3 regions of the Paenarthrobacter sp. NPDC089675 genome follow, and region 1 is predicted to be linked to each of the others. Evidence: riboswitches for the same ligand, from Rfam matches in the RefSeq annotation. Region 1 holds a riboswitch; each other region holds the start of a gene.

Region 1 (2,258 bases):
CGGTACGGTCATCATCCGGCGCACCATGCGGCCGCTGGAGCAGCTTTCGGAGGTCGCCACCAAGGTCTCGCGGCTGCCGCTCGACGCCGGTGAGGTGGCCCTTGCGGTGCGAGTGCCGCCGTCGGCTTCCCACCCGGGAACGGAAGTGGGCAGCGTTGGTTACGCCCTCAACCAGATGCTCAACAACGTCGCCAGGGCCCTCGAAGCACGGCAGGAAAGCGAAACCAAAGTCCGGCAGTTCGTCGCAGACGCGTCGCATGAGCTGCGGACGCCGCTCACGGCCATCCGCGGGTACACCGAAATGCTGCGCATGACGGAGAACTTCACCGAGGACGGCCGGAAGTCGCTGGCACGTGTCCAGAGCCAGTCCGAACGCATGACCACCCTGGTGGAAGATTTGCTGCTCCTTGCCAGGCTGGACGAGGGCCAACCACTGAAGCTCACGGACGTCGACCTCACCCAGTTGGTCATCGAGACTGTTAGTGACGAGAAAGTCATGGCGCCGGACCACATTTGGCAACTCCGCCTGCCGGACCAACCAATCACAGTGCGCGGGGACGCGACACAACTCCATCAGGTCCTGGCGAATTTGTTGTCCAACGCCCGGAAGCACACAGATCCCGGAACCACCGTGGTAACCGGGGTCATGATCTCCGCGGATGGCAGCGCAGTGGTCACCGTAACCGATAACGGACCCGGAATCCCTGCGGACTTCCAGGGGCGGATATTCTCCCGTTTCGCCCGGGCTGATTCGGCCCGGTCCGGCTCTGAAGGTACCTCCGGCCTGGGACTTTCCATCGTGGAGTCGATCGTGGGAGCTCACGGCGGAAGTGTCGAAGTAACCTCCAAACCCGGTCGCACAGAGTTTGCCCTGAGGCTCCCGTGCGTAACGGTCGAACACGCATAACGGAACGGGCAAGGCGACGCACCGCCGTCGTGATCTCTGTTACCCAAATGTGACTTAAGCGGAAACCTCCTGTAGCGTCGAAAGGGTGGGTCGCCCCAAGAGACCCACACCCGGGATGCGCCGAGCTCTGCCACTTCCCGGAGTTCCGTTCTCATCGAGGCAGAGACGGGGGACCCAGAGTCTCCGGGCCAGGCATTGCGCCGGCCCTTGGGGTGAAGCCGCAGCTACGCGCGCGGCCGGATGACCTCATCCGAACCCGACAGCTAACTCCGCAGGCGCTGAGAGGTAATCACACATGTCTGAATTCAAGGATCAGGCGCGCCCTTCCGCGCGCCATCGCGACGAAAACACCGCCCCGCTGACCAAGTCGCAGACCGTTCTGAAGAACGCTGCCCGTCAGGGCAAGGCCGGCCACCGCATGTCGGTAGTAGCCGGCGTTGTTGCCGCCGCACTCGGTGTTGCATCGCTGGGGCAGGCTGCAAACGCAGCCTTCAACCTTCCGGAACTGAGCCAGGCCGCCCAGACCCAGTCGGCAGCACAGATCGACCCGCAGGCCCGCGAGAACGCGGCCGCCGAAGCCGCCGCCCAGGCTGACGCCGCCAAGCAAGCCGCAGCAGAAAAGGCAGCTGCCGCCCAGAAGGCCGCCGCAGATAAAGCGGCCGCAGACAAGGCTGCAGCGGACAAAGCCGCCGCGGACCAGGCCGCCGCCGCGCAGGCTGCTGCCGAAAAGGCCGCCGCTGATGCCGCTGCCAAGGCCGCCGCGGACAAGGCAGCCGCAGACAAGGCAGCAGCTGACGCCGCAGCCGCCGCTGCGCCGAAGGCCGTTGACGATCCCGCCGCCGCCAAGGCGTACGCTGCCAGCATCCTGTCCAGCTACGGTTGGGGCCCGGGCGAAATGACCGCCCTGAACACGCTGTGGGAGAAGGAATCGGGCTGGCGCACCACTGCCACCAACGCTTCCAGCGGTGCGTACGGTATTGTCCAGTCGCTTCCGGCCGGCAAGATGGCTTCGGCGGGCGCTGACTGGCAGACCAACTACCAGACCCAGATCAAGTGGGGCCTGAACTACATCAAGGAACGCTACGGTTCCCCGTCGGCTGCCTTGGCCTTCCACCTGGCCAACAACTGGTACTAAGCCGAGAGCTTTCCCGAAAAGCCGCTCCCGTTCCGGGGGCGGCTTTTCGCGTCCCGCCGGACGGAGAAACTTACACAGTCCCGTCACAGCTTCCGCCTAAAGCCCTCACAATCGGCAGCCTCAATGTAAATGCATGACGCTCATAGATCCCGCCACCAGTGCGCTGCCGAACCCCGCCCATTCGGGGACCTTCGCCGCTCCTGCCTTGCCCCACCG
Region 2 (2,258 bases), on a different contig from region 1:
CTGGGCCGTCTTGTGCCAACGGAATCCGGCCACCACGCAGTCGGCGGTCCGTTCGTGCTTGGTCTTGAACATCACCCGCTTGTTCGGCTGGTAGGTGCCGTCGAGAGGTTTGGACAGCACGCCGTCGAGCCCTGCCCCTTCAAGCTGCACGAACCATTCCTTGGCCCGCCCAAGGTCCGTGACTGCGGGCGTGACGTACACCGGCGGCTCGGCGTCGGCGAGCGCCTTTTCCAAGGCGGTCCGGCGTTCAGAGAAGGGCCGGCCGGTCAGGTCTTCTTCACCGAGGGCGAGCAGATCGAACGCCACCAGGGACGACGGCGTCTTTTCCGCGAGCATCCGGACCCTGCTGTCCGCTGGGTGGATGCGCTGCTGCAGACCCTCAAAATCGAGTCGGTTCCCGGAGATCAGGATGATCTCGCCATCCACCACACACTTCTCCGGGAGGTTCCTCTTCAACGCCTCCACAAGTTCGGGGAAGTAGCGGGTCATGGGTTTCTCGTTGCGGCTGCCAAGGATGATGTCGTCGCCGTCCTTGAAGACGATAGTACGGAACCCGTCCCATTTGGGCTCGTAGTGCCCAACGTCGGGGATGTTCGGGACGGACTTGGCGAGCATGGGCGAAACGGGCGGCATCACGGGTAGGTCCATAGCTCATGTCTACCGGCCAGTACGCACCGAGGGCTAGTGTTGGCGGCCGGACATTTTGGCCGTGTTGGCTGCAGGAGACCCACCAAGCGCACCAGATACAGCGGATCGGGCACGAGCTTCCCGCCTGGCGCCAGCCCCGAAGCCTAAGCGCCAGGGACCACGTAAAAAGGCGGACGTTCCGTCCGTTACATTAATGTGACTTTACTTCCCTGCTCCTGTACGGTCGAAGGGCGTGCCCGATCTCCGCTGGGCCGCTTCCGGGGTGACGCCGAGCTCTGCCGCATCCCGGAATCCGCCAGACCCGCGGCAGAGACGGGGGACCCAGAGTTCCCGGGCCTGATTTCCCTGCAGGCCCTTGGGGTGAAGCCGCCACGCGCGGCCGGACGGCCTCGTCCGAACCCGACAGCTAACCTCGCAGGCGTTGAGAGGCAAACACCATGTCCCCAACCATGGATCAGCCGCGCCGTGCCCAAATAGCGGACGAGCGCACCAAGCCATCCGGACGCCGTCGGGCCCAACCCAGCGGACAGGTCACCGGAACAGAAAGCACGACGCCGGAACCCGCCACCGCGGCCCAGCCCACCACACCTGCGCCCATGACGCGCGCGGAACGGCGGGCGGCCGAGCGCGAGCAGGCCGAGCGCGAGCAGGCGTCCGGAGCTGTTCCTGCCCGCGACGATTCGACCACGCCCGGTCCGCCCACCGCGGCCCTCCCGGTAATCAAGGCCCCCGAAACTCCGGCCGAAGCAGAACCAGCCACCGCGGCCATCCCGGTAATCCAAGCACCCGAAGCAGAACCAGCCACCGCGGCCATTCCCACGGTGCCTGCCCCGCAACCGAAGTCGGCAGCGCAAATCGCCGCCGCGGCCACTGCTGCTGCCGGCCTGGCAAGCGGAGCACCCGAGCGGGCTCGCGTTTCAGAGCACACGGACGCCCGAAAGGCTACGGCACAGCCGACGCCGGCAAGGCCGACTACGGCAAAACCCGCCTTTGGCTCCTTCGGCGGTTCGTCATTCAGCCGGGAACCGCACGCAGTCCTGACCAAGGCCGCGTCGGTCAAGACCATGGGCCAGCGCATGGCAGTAGTTGCCGGCGCACTTGGCCTGGTTCTGACGGTAGGCACAGTCAGCCATGCCTTGGACCTGCCCCTCTTTGGCCAGGACAGCCACAGCCAGCAGGCCAATGGCGCAAACGCGGGCAGCAACGGACGCGCTTCCGGCAAGGCCACCCCCGGCCCGACTCCGTCCTACACCACCGCTTCCTCCACTTCCCCGGCAGCAACAGCAGAGACAGGACAGTCGGAGACGACGCAAGCCGCGGCGGAGGCACCCGCAGCTGTATCGCCGTCGTCCGTTCCTGCTCCGCAAGTCTCGCTGGCCGCGCCCAAGTGGGTTCCTTCCGCCGCGCCTTCGGCCGTGGTTCCGGTCCCCGGAGTAACCACGCCGGTTCCGAGCCAGCCCGCGCCGCCGTCGGACACCGTCACTGCGCCAAGCCCCACGCCAAGCACGACGCCGACTGTCACACCCACGCCGTCGCCCACCCCCACGCAGACGACAAAGCCGAGGCCGAGCAACAACCCAAAAGCCAGCAGCACGCCGTCGGCCAGTGAT
Region 3 (2,258 bases), on a different contig from region 1:
TTGGCGTAGTAGGCGAGGTCGCCTGGCTGTGCCTCCGCTGCGCTGACCACGCGGCCGAGGGAGAGGTAACCTGCAGGCCAATCGTGGAAGTGGATTCCCACGGCGGCCAGCGAGTTGGTCACCAGCATGGTGCAGTCCTGCGTCACGCCGAGCTGGGCGTAGGCGGCGGCAGCAATTGCAGCGCCCAGGCCGCTGGAAGCAGCGGGGGCTTTGGCGGCCGGAGTGGAGGAGTTCACGGCAAGCGTGGCATTACCGGAGGTCGAAGCAGTCTTTGCCTCCGCCTTGGCCGGAGCCTGCTCCACAACCGGAGCGGGAGCCTCCACCGTCGAGACAACGGGACGCTCGTAGGAGATGGCCACCGTGGAATCAGCGGCGATGCTCGACTGCGCAACAGCTTGGACATCGATCGACGACGTGGCGGTGGAATCATGCTGGACGTTGGCGTCGGCAGCGTTTGCGGCCACACCGCTGGTCAGGACCAAGCCCGAAGCAGCAGCAATAACGGCTGCCTGGCGGCCAACGCCACCGGCGTTGTCGCTGACAGCCTTCGCGATGACGGCGAGTGAGCTGGTCTTGGGGGCCTCAGCTCGGTGCCGTGCAACCTTGTTTGCACTGGTCATGGTTAATCTCTTTCCGTTTCCGTGCGCGGCTGGGACAGCACACGGGTCATGGGAGAGCCGGCACTTGGGGGGCATGCCGGCTAACCCGAATGGTGTTTTCTACTGCAGAGTGAAGAAGGAGGAGGTGCCCGTGGAGGCAACCGAGTGCAGGAGCGTGCCCTGGCTGGGGTTCAGCGCGCTGATCATCATGCCGTTGCCGACGTAGATGCCGACGTGCGCGCCGCCGTTCTGCATGACCAGGTCCCCGGGCTGGGGGTTGCTGGTGGGCTTCATTGCGGTCCATGCGTTGACGCGGGGGATGCTAATGCCGGCCTGGGCGTAGACCCACTGGGTGAAGCCGGAGCAGTCCCAGCCGTTGGGGGTAGTGCCGCCCCAAACGTAGGGGTGGCCGATGCCGGTGTAGGCGATCGCTGCGAGCCCCGAGGCGGCTGCGCTGGTTGCTGAAGCCTTTGCGTCGGAGGACTGGGCAGTGACGGCGCCGTTGGCCTGGTCTCCGGCGGCCTGGGAACGCTGCGTGGCCTGGGAAGCGCGCTGGACCTTGGGGGCTTCCTTGGTGACGACTACCGGGCTCTCGAAGGAGACGGTGGCGGTGGGCTCTGCGGTGACGACGGCGGTGGTGACCAGCTGCTGGGTGCTGGACTCTGCCTTGGAAACGTCGGTATCGGCTGCCTGGGAGGGAAGGCCCACCGTCAGGACGAGGCCGGATGCTGCGGCCAGGACTGCGGCCTGGCGGCCAACGGTTCCGGCGTTGTTCGAAACAGCCTTCGAAAGGGTGTTCAACGGGTTAACCGTCTCGGCGCGGTGGCGCGCAGGGGTAGTGCGTGATGACACGTAGGTAGCCTCTCCCAATGCCTGCGAGGTGAGCTGTCGGATTCGGATGGGAGTCATCCGGCCACGGCTTCGAAGAAGCTTTGTGACTTAACCCCAAGGCCTTCTTTCGAAGACCAAAAGTGGTTCCCCCGCCCCTGCCAGACGATTTATGCGAACGGACCCTGAGTGGTGGCAGAGCTAGGCAATCCACTCAAGTGCATCGGCCCCCTAAAAAGCCGATGCGCTTTAGACGGTACAACAGTTGAACGCGAATGTCACATTCAGATCACGGGGCGTGTCACGAATGCGAGAGACAACCATCAGCTGGCCTAGAGCCAACCCATGGGATCAACGACTTCGCCGTTGACCTGGACTTCAAAGTGGAGGTGGCAGCCGGTCGAGGCGCCTGTAGTGCCGCTCAAGGCCACGACGTCGCCGCGGTTGACGGTCTGGCCGACCTTGACGTTGAAGGACGACAGGTGGTTGTACGTGGTCTCCAGGCCGTTGCCGTGGTCCACTACCACCCGGTTGCCGCCGCCGTATTCGTGCCAGCCTGCAAAGGTGACCTTGCCTGCTGCCGCTGCGTGGACTGCGGTTCCACACTGCGCCACGAAGTCCTGGCCGCGGTGGAAGTCTCCGGTGCCGCCGGTCAAGGGGCTGACGCGGTAACCGAAGGGAGAAGCCGTGGTCAGTGTGTCGAGGGGGCTGCCCAGGGTGCCCTTGGAGGAGCTGGCAGTAATGCTTCCCACCGACTGTGCGCTCAAGAGCTGCTTGAGCTTGCCGTCCGGGTCGGCCTTGGTAGCCACTGCCGCCCGGCTGAAGTCGATT

What was found. A riboswitch is a leader RNA that binds a small molecule or an ion and turns the genes downstream of it on or off. The one in region 1 is predicted to bind cyclic di-AMP.
Region 2: linked by a shared signal. The riboswitch ahead of ACIPY2_RS19470 (hypothetical protein) and the one ahead of ACIPY2_RS11435 (hypothetical protein) in region 1 are both predicted to bind cyclic di-AMP.
Region 3: linked by a shared signal. The riboswitch ahead of ACIPY2_RS08030 (C40 family peptidase) and the one ahead of ACIPY2_RS11435 (hypothetical protein) in region 1 are both predicted to bind cyclic di-AMP.

The regions. Positions count from the first base shown of each region.
Region 1 covers NZ_JBIVHM010000004.1:296,407-298,664, reverse strand. The annotation lists gene ACIPY2_RS11440 (ATP-binding protein) at 1-907, shown strand, start outside; cyclic di-AMP (ydaO/yuaA leader) riboswitch at 1,016-1,199, shown strand; gene ACIPY2_RS11435 (hypothetical protein) at 1,203-2,042, shown strand; gene ACIPY2_RS11430 (glycosyltransferase) at 2,176-2,258, shown strand, end outside.
Region 2 covers NZ_JBIVHM010000011.1:82,470-84,727, reverse strand. The annotation lists gene ACIPY2_RS19475 (ATP-dependent DNA ligase) at 1-648, opposite strand, end outside; cyclic di-AMP (ydaO/yuaA leader) riboswitch at 932-1,081, shown strand; gene ACIPY2_RS19470 (hypothetical protein) at 1,086-2,258, shown strand, end outside.
Region 3 covers NZ_JBIVHM010000003.1:83,958-86,215, reverse strand. The annotation lists gene ACIPY2_RS08035 (NlpC/P60 family protein) at 1-620, opposite strand, end outside; gene ACIPY2_RS08030 (C40 family peptidase) at 720-1,451, opposite strand; cyclic di-AMP (ydaO/yuaA leader) riboswitch at 1,456-1,635, opposite strand; gene ACIPY2_RS08025 (M23 family metallopeptidase) at 1,760-2,258, opposite strand, start outside.